Regions from separate parts of the Paenibacillus sp. FSL R7-0345 genome, predicted to be linked through region 1. Evidence: riboswitches for the same ligand, from Rfam matches in the RefSeq annotation. Region 1 holds a riboswitch; the other holds the start of a gene.
The links. Region 1 has a riboswitch for S-adenosylmethionine ahead of NST84_RS25290 (methionine ABC transporter ATP-binding protein). Riboswitches for the same ligand answer to the same signal wherever they lie in the genome.

Region 1 (5,710 bases):
ATGCCTTAGCTTCTGCAGAGTTCAGGGCTGCAGCCAGCTTCTGGATTGCATCGGAATCCTTGTTGTCAGGACGGGCAACCAGCAGGTTGGCGTAAGGAGAATCAGCACCTTCGATGAACAGGGCATCTTTAGTTGGAACCAGGCCGGCATCAAGTGCAAAGTTAGTGTTGATCAGAGCCAGGTCTACTTCATCCAGCTGGCGTGGCAGCATTGCTGCATCCAGTTCGATAATTTCCAGGTTCTTAGGATTTTCAGTGATATCTGCTTTGGTGGAAGTGATGTTAGTGTCATCCTTCAGCGTGATCAGACCGTTCTTAGCCAGCAGGATCAGCGCGCGTCCGCCGTTGGTTGCATCGTTAGGAATAGCTACCTTTGCACCGTCAGCCAGTTCGTCAACCGATTTGATCTTCTTAGAATAAGCGCCGAATGGCTCAACGTGAACTGCAGTTACAGAAACCAGGTCAGTACCGTTTTTTGTGTTCTGGTCATCCAGGTAAGGCTTGTGCTGGAAGAAGTTCGCATCCAGTGCTTTCTCAGCCAGCTGTGTATTAGGCAGGATGTAGTCAGTGAATTCTTTAACTTCCAGCTTGATGCCTTGAGCTTCAAGCAGCGGAGCGATTGCGTTCAGGATTTCGGCATGCGGTACAGGAGATGCGCCAACAACAAGTGTTACTGGCTCAGCAGCAGGTTCAGTTGTCGGTTCAGCGGAAGCGTCCGCTGCCGGTGCGTTGGTTGCTGCAGAGTTCGCAGCGTTATTAGCAGTGTTATTGTTGCCGCAAGCAGCCAGCACCAATACCAAAGTCAAGCTGAAGAACGTAAGTAGTACTTTTTTCATCTGTAAATCCCCCTCAAAAATGTGTTTATGAATAAGGCTATATATGGAAGTACCTTATTTCCGGGTAAAATGCCGGACCAGCCTGTCACCGGCCATTTGCAGCAGCTGAACTAGTATAACCATCAGCACTACAGAGATAATCATGACTTCCTTCTCATAGCGGTAATAACCGTAGCGGATCGCCAGGTCACCAAGACCGCCGCCGCCGATCATCCCCGACATTGCGGTATAGGAGACGAGGGTTACGAGCGTAATCGTTACGCCGGCCAGCAGACCCGGACGGGCTTCCGGCAAAAGCACCCGCATGACAATCTGGCCTGTGGAAGCACCCATACCCTGTGCCGCTTCAATTACCCCGCGGTCTACCTCACGCAGCGAGGTCTCCACCAGTCTTGCAAAAAACGGGGCCGCACCGATAACCAGCGCCGGAATCGTTCCCAGTACGCCAATCGAAGTGCCCATAATCGTCTTGCTCAGCGGAATCAGAGCGACCATCAGAATCAGGAATGGAACAGAGCGCAGAATGTTTACAAGCAACGATAATACCGAGTAAACAACTCTGATAATACTGTTATTTGATCTTCCCCATAAATATAACACAATTCCGAGTGGTAAACCAAGAATAATTGTGAAAATTCCGGAATAAGCCAACATTTTTAATGTGGCACCTGATGCTTCAACCATTTCCTGCCAATTTATATCATTAAAATTGAGACCGCCCATTACGAAATCACCTCCACATCAAGTCCTTGTGCCGCCAGCTCGGTAAGCGTCGCGTCAATCGCGCCAGGCTCCCCTTCAAACCGGACAATCAGCTGGCCATACGGCACATCCTTGATGGTTGAGATCGTCCCCTGGAGAATGGCAAAGCTGACACCTGTTCCATGCACCACATCAGACAGGATAGATTCGTATGTCTTTTGCCCCAGAAAAGTAATCTTGACCGCTTTCGCGTTCCCCCTGTTTCCAGCTTCCAATGCTGCTTTCAGCGGACCGTCCTGCTGGGTTTCACTGCGGATAAAGTCTTTAGTCACTTCATGCTTGGGCTTAAGGAACACCTCAGCCACTTCACCCTGCTCTACAATCCCGCCGCCGTGAATAACAGCCACCCGGTCGCAGATGCTCTGAATGACATGCATTTCGTGGGTTATCAGCACAATGGTCAGGTGGAATTTCCGGTTAATGTCGAGCAGCAGACGCAGTATGGAATCCGTAGTCTGCGGGTCCAGCGCCGAGGTGGCCTCGTCGCAGAGCAGCACATCAGGGTCACTGGCCAGCGCCCGGGCTACACCGACCCGCTGCTTCTGTCCGCCTGAGAGCTGGGCCGGATATTTGTTAGCATGGTTCTCCAGGCCGACCAGTGCCAGCAGCTCCTTGACCTTCTGGTCAATATCAGTCTTCGCTGTTCCTGCCAGGCGCAGCGGAAAAGCGATATTATCATACACCGTTGCTGAAGACAGCAGGTTGAAATGCTGAAAAATCATTCCGATTTTGCGCCGTTTCTCCTGAAGCTGCCCTTTGCCGAGCCGGGTCAGCTCAACACCGTCTACCCAAACTTCGCCTGTAGTCGGACGTTCGAGCAGGTTGATGCAGCGGATCAGCGTGCTTTTACCAGCGCCGGAGTGGCCGATTACACCGAAAATCTCACCTTTTTTAATGGACAGATTCAAGTTCGAGAGCGCTGTGGCAGCCTTGCTGCCTTTGCCGTACACTTTGGTCAACCCTTTCAGCTCTATCAATTTCCGTCGTTCCCCCTTTATTCTGTACCCCGATATTCAAAAAAGACCCCTTTCGATCATTGCGGATCGCAAGAGGCCCTGTGCGTATATTTACAATGCCTTCTCATCTGCCAACGCCCGAAACTGTGCCGCATTGTAGGAATTAGCACCATGACATTTATAAGCAGCATATTTAAGAACATACTGTATACAAATCGGTTGCCGGGCTTCATCGGGCCTATCCCTCCGCCGCTCTCGATAAGAAAAATATGGAGTTACATGTCGCAGAATGTAAGAATATAATGCAAGCCTAAGTATAGTAAGTTTCCGCTTTTTTGTCAAAGGGAGATTTTGTCGCTTTAACGTGACTCTGTCCCGGCGTGTTTTTGAGCCATAGTCTTGTTCTTATGCCATTGTTCATTGCTGTAACGAAAGGCTGCACATAAGGATTTACAGACCATTTCCACCCCTTGTTTCAAGTCCTCCAGATGGCTGTCGAGATCCTCCAGTCTGATTTTGTCATGCAGCCCCTGGTGCCTCTGCCACAGATCATCCTGCATTTCAGCATTCATATAATGAATTTCCGCGTTGCGGCGCTTGCGCAGATTCTGCAGCGGCTCCCGGTAGGAGTCCTTGATCCCCTCCAGCTCATCAGAAAGCGGAATATGCTCCTTCAGCAGCTGGAACTGCCGCAGCACCGTGAAATAGGAGAAATGTGCATTATTCTGGCTTGTATTCAGATTGTACAGGCTGTTCAGGACGGTTCCCAGCTTGTCGAGCAGCGAGAAGACACGGATAAACCCGTTTTTGTAAAAATAGACGTAACGCGCATAATCCCCCTGCTCCTGAACAGACATATCATCCATGTAACCGGCGACAACCCGTTTCCGGTAAAAGCCGGCGGCAAAGCAGCTTTGCTCCAGCTCATCCAGCGAGGAGATCAGACCGCGCGTCCAGATCTCCAGCTTGCGGAATTCGTGGTCATGATCCTCATGGGCATTCATCTCCTTGCGGAGCATGGACGCCACCTCTGCCATGTTATCCATCGCTTCGGCCAATACGCCGCTGTTACGGCGCGGAGGCTCCCCCAGTAAGATCCGCAGCATGACTTGTCCCCCTTAAAATAACAAGAATATAATTTCAGACTTAATGAAACAGTAAATGAATGTTACTGCTGAAAATAATGCTTCCAGTTACGGTCAACCAGATCCAGGGTGCTGCTGCATGGTATTTGTTCCGGCTCATATCCCGGTTTCATGCGTGCATCAATTACAATCGGCAGCTGGTAGCTGATTCTGTGCTGTCTGATTTCAGATGACGCATAAATGTCATCGGCCGGATTAAACCGGGTAAATATGGTCCATAAAAAGGAGCTTTGGGTACGCACTGCATCAGCCGCCTTATCCGTCACAATGACCAGCGGCCAGGCCGTTTGCTGTGCACGGAGTGCAGCGTTCAGCCGGACGGGCAGCTCCGGGTCTTCTTCATAGGATGCACCGGAAACGGCTAAGCATCCCCCGCAGTAAGGAATAACCTCAGAAATTCCTGGCAGCGTTCCCTCTGTATAGGTGTGCGGAAGCTTACGTATGGCACGTCCTGTGCCCATCAGCACTGCCTGGCTGCCGGGACCCGGCTCCTCCCCGTTCCGGGCTGAACTTCCAAAGATATACAGGCCGTCAGCCGGATCGAAGCGTTCCAGCACATTTTCCAGCAGTACAGGCAAATCGGAAAAAGCAGCCGGCTCGCTTGTAAGCAGCAGCAGCCGGCTCCCCGATAGCTGGCGCTCGCTTAATATGCGGAAGGCTGTACCCAGCACCTCCTGATGGGAGCTGTCCCCCACAATCGCTGCAGCGAGACCGTTCGGGCCGGATTCGGAATAAGTCCAGAAGGCATTCACTGAAGGGATCGCAAGTTGGTGTACCGGGGAAAGAAGCTGCTGGAGATAATCGACCAGATAGAAATTGTCTTCCTGCGGAGAAACGGCAATGGTCGCAGGATAAACCGCGTCTTTGCGGTGCCAGATCCGCTGGATATGCATAACCGGAGCCTGGTGCGGAGCGGACTTAGGCGGTACCAGGCCGCGCAGGGCAAACTCCGCCTCAGCCGGAATGGAGTGGCCGCCCAGCGGGTCCTTGACCATCGGCAATCTGTTTCCAAGCACCAGTGAAGCCAGCACCAGATCCGGCAGCCAGACCGTGCGGGATGCACTGGCCGCCGCCAGCAGCGCAGGCGGGCCTCCCATAAACACGGAAACCGGCAGTGCTTCGCCCATGGCCGCAGCCTCCTGATGGAACAGCCCTGCTCCCTGATGTTTATTCCAGTCCATCACAGCCGTGCTGTCGTCGGTTAGCTTCAGCCTGTGCATGCCCAGGCTGTGTTTGCGCGGATCAGCCAGGCTCTCGGTATAGACAAGCGGAAGCGTAATGTAAGGCCCGCCGGCCTCCTGCCAGCTGGTAACCTGCGGCAGTTCACTCAGCGGATTGTTCGTCCGGCAGGCCCCGAGGACCGGAGCTTCGCCCTGAGGCACATGCTTTATGCCTGTTTTCAGCAAATTGAAAACCAGCTCCTTCTCTTTCCACAGGTTAGGGAATGAAGGGGGCAGCAGGGTATCAGCTGCTCCGGCTACTGCTTTCAGCAGCTGCTCCGGTCTGGTGCCAAAAGCTCTGTCCACGCGCCGGGCCGTCCCGAACAGGTTGGTCACCACCGGGAACGGGGTTCCTTTTACATTGGTAAACAGCAGCGCCGGCCCTTCCTCCCGGACCACACGCCGGTGAATTTCCGGCAGCTCCAGATAAGGGTCCACCAGAGCTTCTATAACCGCAAGCTCTTTATCCTTGCGGAGCTGCTCGGTCCACTGGCGTATATTTGCGTATCCCACTATTTTGTACCTCCTAAACCAAGCGTCTTGCTTATTGCTAAAAATAGATACGCGGTCTCCGCGAAGACTCTGATTCATCCTCTGTGTCAGGAGAGCGCTTTGTTGGTTCACTTAGCTGCCACACGCGTACGCTCATGTAGCTCAGTATTCCGAATAGTCCGGCAATCAGCACAATATGGGAAAGCGCGGCAAATATGTACAATTTCTCGTTATACAGCGTATGGACTACGGCCGCACCGCTGAACACCTGCAGCAGACAGAGCGTAACCGCAGCTACTC
Region 2 (5,710 bases), 3.2 Mb from region 1:
TAGCAAAAAACATCAAATAGAGTCAATAGTTGTGTAAAATATCATATATATTAGCGTAAATTTAGTCATTATGCCTTATGTAAAATCCAAAACTTGACATAATGCGAAATATAGTACGAAAAACTATGTAAGCTTTTGACACATAAACAAGTGACATATATATAAATATTTAATTGTATATAGGGGTTAACTCAATCAACCTAATAAAAACTATATTTTTCTATATTTATACAAAAACATTCATCAGAGAAATCCTGACATGCTTCATTATGCACGAAAAAGAACCCGCCAAGCAGCGTAAACTGCCGGACGGGTTCTTTTTATAGATAGATTACTAAAGAATTAGTTCTGCATTACAAAATCATTATCGATCTTCATATTCGCATCTTCGAAGGTACGCAAAATGTCATAACGCGTGTTGCGCTGTGCCGGGATCTTGCCTGCTTCACGGATCAGCTGGGTAATCGACTCAATGTTAACCTTGTAAGTCGCCCCTGCCGAGGAGACTACGTTCTCTTCGATCATTGTGCTGCCGAAGTCATTACAGCCGTATTGCAGGGACAGCTTGCCGACCTCAGGCCCCATCGTTACCCATGAGGATTGGAAGTTCTTGATGTTGTCGAGCACCAGACGGCTGATTGCTACCGTCTTCAGATATTCCTCCGGAGTCTGTCTGTCCAGCTTGAGATTGGTGTTATCCGGCTGGAACGTCCAGGAGATGAAGGCCAGGAAGCCCTCAGAGTCATATTTGTTCGCAATGCACTCATCCTGAGCTTCACGAACCCGCAGCAGATGCAGCGCGCGTTCCTCCATACTCTCGCCAAGACCGATAACCATCGTAGCGGTTGTATTCATACCAATTTTGTGCGCGGTCTTCATAACATTCATCCAGTCCACCCAGGAGCCCTTGAGCCGGCTGATCTTGCGGCGGGTACGGTCGTCGAGGATCTCTGCCCCGCCGCCCGGCAGCGAGTCAAGGCCGGCAGCATGAATATCGCGCATCACCTGCTCCAGCGGCAAGCCGGATACTTCGACCATCTTCATAATCTCCGCCGGAGAAAAGGAATGCATCGTGATCTCAGGGAACCGCTGTTTGATCCCGCGGAGAATATCCGTATAATAGCTGAACGGAAGGTTCGGATTCGTTCCGCCCTGCATCAGAATTTCCGTACCATTTACAGCAATCGTCTCAGCGATCTTCTGGTAGATGGTTTCATCAGGAAGCACATAACCTTCATCTGATCCGGGTCTGCGGTAAAATGCGCAAAAACGGCAGTACACATCACAGACGTTGGTATAGTTAATATTGCGCCCAATGACAAATGTAGCCAGCGGATCGGGGTGCCAGCGCTTCATGATCACATCTGCAGCTGCGCCCATTTTTTCAATTTCGTTGCTCTCGAACAACCGGATGGTGTCTTCCAGCCCGAGGCGTTCGCCTTTCAGCGTCTTATCCAGAATAAGATCTATCGCACTCATCGTTCGCAGCCTCCTTCATATTTCCATACATTATGGTTGATAAAATTTTAAAGAGTAAATACATAAAGCATTCATCCATTCATCGTAACACAATCCCGGCGGCTTGAGAAATCTTTTGATGCCAGGATTCCGGCTCCGTGAAAAAGAGACGGCCGCGCATCAAACGCGCTGCCGTCTCCTTTGTATAATTATTCAGCTGTCACTGCTTGCTCCAGCTCCACACGGGCTGCCTCCAGCGCCTGGCCGAGGTCGGCAATCAGGTCGTTCACGTGCTCAATGCCGACGGAGAAGCGCAGCAGCCGGTCATCTACCCCGACAGCATCGCGAATCTCTACCGGAATGTCGGCATGAGTCTGTACGGCCGGATAAGTCATAAGGGACTCAACCCCGCCCAGACTCTCGGCAAAAGCGATCAGCCGGATGTGGCGGAGCAGCGGCTCCACGTAACGGGCATCTTTTACCTTAAAGGAGAAGATGCCTGTGTTGCCTGAGGATTGGCGATTCTGAATTTCATATCCCGGATGATCCGGCAGACCCGGATGGAACACCTCTGCCACGGCCGGATGCTCCAGCAGATAATGGGCAAGGGCCAGCGCATTGCTCTCATGACGTTCCATGCGCAGAGCCAGCGTCTTCATGCCCTTCATCAGCTGGTAGCTGTCATTAGGTGCAAGCACGGCTCCAAGGGAGTTATGCAGAACGGCCATTTCAGCAGACAGCTCAGCACCTTTGGTTATGATCAGGCCGGCAAGCACATCATTGTGGCCGCCCAGGTATTTAGTCGCGCTGTGCACAATGATATCCGCTCCCAGCTCCAGCGGGCGCTGGAAGAACGGGGTAAGCAGCGTATTGTCTACAATCGTCAGCAGCCCGTGATGGCCTGCCCATGTACACACTGCCTGGATGTCAGTAATCATCATCAGCGGATTGGTCGGCGTCTCGATGAACACTGCCTTTGTCTCCGGACGGCGGGCTGCTTCCAGTCCGTCAAGGTCATTGGTATCCACATAGGAGGCTGTAATACCGTACTTGGACAAAATCCGTTCCAGCAGACGGTAGGTCCCGCCATAAAGGTCAAGGGAAACGACCAGGTGATCCCCCTGTCCGAATAAGGCAAACACCGTGGTCAGTGCAGCCATGCCGGAGCTGCAGGCAAAGCCGGCATCACCGGACTCCAGCTCAGCCGCAGCCGTTTCCAGCACGGACCGGGTCGGGTTTTTGGTACGGATATAGTCAAAGCCGGTGCTTTGTCCAAGTCTCGGGTGGCGGAATGCCGTTGCATTATAAATCGGGTAATTAACTGCTCCGGTAGCGGGATCTTCCTGTGAGCCTATTTGCGCAAGTCTGCTTTCAATCCTCAGTTTCTCGTCCATCGGTGAGCCTCCTAAATGTGGTGGTGAAAATTGGTTTGCTTCTATTTATTAAATGATAGGGCCAATGTCGTAGGGTGTCTCCTGGTATACATAGTAATTGAGCCAATTGGCAAACAATAAGTTGGCATGGGCCCGCCATATCGCCGGCGGTGTCCGCTGCGGGTCATCCTTAGGGTAATAGTGCTTAGGCAGCGCAACTTCCATACCCTTGGCGACGTCACGGTCATACTCCCATTTTAACGAGAACGGATCATATTCGGAATGCCCGGTTACAAAAATCTGCTTGCCGTCATGGGTCGCCACAAGATATACTCCGGCTTCCTCCGATTCAGCCAGAATCTGCAGCTCCGGATTAGCTTCAATATCCTCACGCGATACATCGGTGTGGCGGGAATGCGGAACATGGAACACTTCGTCAAAGCCGCGCAGCAGCTTAACATTATTATGGCTCACCGTGTGCGAGAACACTCCAAAGCATTTTTCGTCAAGACTTACCTTGCGCACTCCGAAGTGGTGGTACAGGCCAGCTTGGGCCGCCCAACAGATGTGCATAGTCGATGTAACGTTATGTTTGCTCCATTCAAAAATCTGCTGCAGCTCTTCCCAGTAATTCACATCCTCGAACTCAAGCTGCTCTACCGGAGCTCCGGTTACAATCAGGCCGTCAAAGCGGCGGTGGCTGATTTCATCAAAGGTTGTATAGAAGCTCTTCAAATGCTCCGCAGAAGTATTCTTGGAGGTATGGGAGCTGGGATGAAGCAGGACTACATCGACCTGGAGCGGAGAGTTACCGATCAGGCGCAGCAGCTGCGTTTCGGTCGTTTCCTTGGTAGGCATCAAATTCAGGATGGCGATCCGCAGCGGACGGATATCCTGGTGAAAAGCCTGGCTTTCATCCATTACAAAGATATTTTCTCCGGATAATACTTCTTTGGCCGGTAAACTGTCAGGGATTTTGATTGGCATTGCTGTGTCCACTCCTTATTCGAATTAGTACCTGAGTTTGAACTGAATTCTATGCAAAAATGACCTTTCCCGCACGCGAGAAAGGTCATATAGGTTCAGTCATATGCGCCTCTCTCATCTGCCAGAGCCAGTGCCGGGCTGCATGCCCTGCATAGCTTCCGCAAGAATTAGCACCGTGCGTATACACGCCGGTTGCCGGGTTTCATAGGGCTAGTCCCTCCACCTGCTCTTGATAAGATTAAGCTGTATTCAATTTTTTTCTTAAAATTCACTTTAAATCATGAACCTGCTTTTCGTCAAGTCCATACAATGCTGAAGAGCCCTTAAAATGTAAAGAATTTTGCTTGAAAGAGGCATACCCCGGCGTTATACTAGACAAGTGTTTCAAGGCACAAGTGACGAAGAACAGAGGTGAGAGAAGAATGGAAGGCGACCCGGGTACGCAGTTAAGCGTGCAAAGTGAGCAACCACACAGGATTAGCATCAGCTTGCCGGCGGCGGGAGCACTATTTCTTCATGCTCTCGAAACGTCATTTTGGCCCGTTCATTGATTGTACCGCTGGCCAAGCTGATTTTTTCCGTGTGCTTTAATTAGCATAACCCTGGAGAAGACCGGGGACATAAGGAGTGAATCAGATGAAAATCCGGCTGGTAAACGCAGGGGTTTTTACCCCGATCGATGATATTGAAGCAACACTGACTGCCCCCGCAGAGGGATTCTACTGGATCGACGCTGATGATGAGGATCTGGAGCTGCTCCAGCCCCTGTTCAATCTGCATGATCTGGCGGTAGAGGACTGCCTCAGTGAAGAGGAGCAGCGGCCAAAGATTGAAATTTATGAGAGCCATTATTTTATTGTAGTTAACAGCATCCGGTTTGATGACGAGGAAATTTTCCTCCGGGCACTGAACGTATTCCTGGGCAGACATTACATTATTACTGTCACCAAACAAAAAATTCATGAGCTGCGCGTCCTGAAGCCCATCCTGTGGGAGCAGGAGGTCAGCGAGCCTGACCGCTTCCTCTACCACCTGATCGACATCGTTGTAGACAATTACTTCTCTGTCGGTGACCGGATTGAAGCGCGGATTGAGAAGCTTGAGGAAGATATCCTGATGCATACCAAGAAATCGCATCTGAGCGAGATTATCGGTCTGCGCAGTGAAATTCTGTGGCTGAAGAAGATGCTCGGGCCGCAGAAGGAAGTTATCAACACCCTGAACAAAAAGGACCTGCGACTGATCGATGACCAACTGCAGAAGTATTTCAGCGATATTTATGAAAATGCGGTCAAGATCTCTGAAACCTTTGAGACCTACCGCGACCTCATGGGCAACTTACGCGAAGCTTACCAGTCCAGTATTGCTAACCGTGCCAACGAAATTATGAGAGTATTTACTGCAATAACTACCATATTTATGCCACTTACCGTCATTACCGGTATCTACGGGATGAACTTTGACAATATACCTGAAACCCATTCGCAATACGGCTACTACGGCGTAATTGCTGTGATGGTTACGCTCGGCTGCGGAATGCTGGTGATCTTCCGCAAGAAGGATTGGCTATGAACGATAACGGACGAATACGCTACGGCGAAGGCTACCGCTACTGTAAAGTATGGGGGAACCTTCGCCTTTTGTATTTCTAATAGCTCACAGCTTCGCCGATTGTCTGCAGCTGGCGGTCCCGCCGGAAGCGGATGCGGATCAGCCGCAGGCGTTCATAATAAAGATCCAGCCCCTCTGCCGGGGAGAAGTTATCCCCATACGCCTTGTACAGCGCCGGCTTCAAAAAGGTATCACCCATCAGCTCATAAGCCATCCAGATGCTGTTCTGCTCCTCGGCTGAAACCTCCTTCAGCTCATTCTCGATCAGCTTCTCAACAGAA

Region 2: linked by a shared signal. The riboswitch ahead of metA (homoserine O-succinyltransferase) and the one ahead of NST84_RS25290 (methionine ABC transporter ATP-binding protein) in region 1 are both predicted to bind S-adenosylmethionine.

The regions. Positions count from the first base shown of each region.
Region 1 covers NZ_CP152002.1:5,856,738-5,862,447, forward strand. The annotation lists gene NST84_RS25280 (MetQ/NlpA family ABC transporter substrate-binding protein) at 1-835, opposite strand, end outside; gene NST84_RS25285 (methionine ABC transporter permease) at 890-1,558, opposite strand; gene NST84_RS25290 (methionine ABC transporter ATP-binding protein) at 1,558-2,574, opposite strand; SAM riboswitch class I at 2,675-2,818, opposite strand; gene NST84_RS25295 (Cthe_2314 family HEPN domain-containing protein) at 2,913-3,659, opposite strand; gene NST84_RS25300 (UbiD family decarboxylase) at 3,722-5,431, opposite strand; gene NST84_RS25305 (COX15/CtaA family protein) at 5,469-5,710, opposite strand, start outside.
Region 2 covers NZ_CP152002.1:2,059,500-2,065,209, reverse strand. The annotation lists gene mqnC (cyclic dehypoxanthinyl futalosine synthase) at 343-1,479, opposite strand; gene NST84_RS08610 (PLP-dependent transferase) at 1,668-2,852, opposite strand; gene metA (homoserine O-succinyltransferase) at 2,901-3,818, opposite strand; SAM riboswitch class I at 3,930-4,057, opposite strand; gene corA (magnesium/cobalt transporter CorA) at 4,455-5,390, shown strand; gene NST84_RS08595 (HRDC domain-containing protein) at 5,467-5,710, opposite strand, start outside.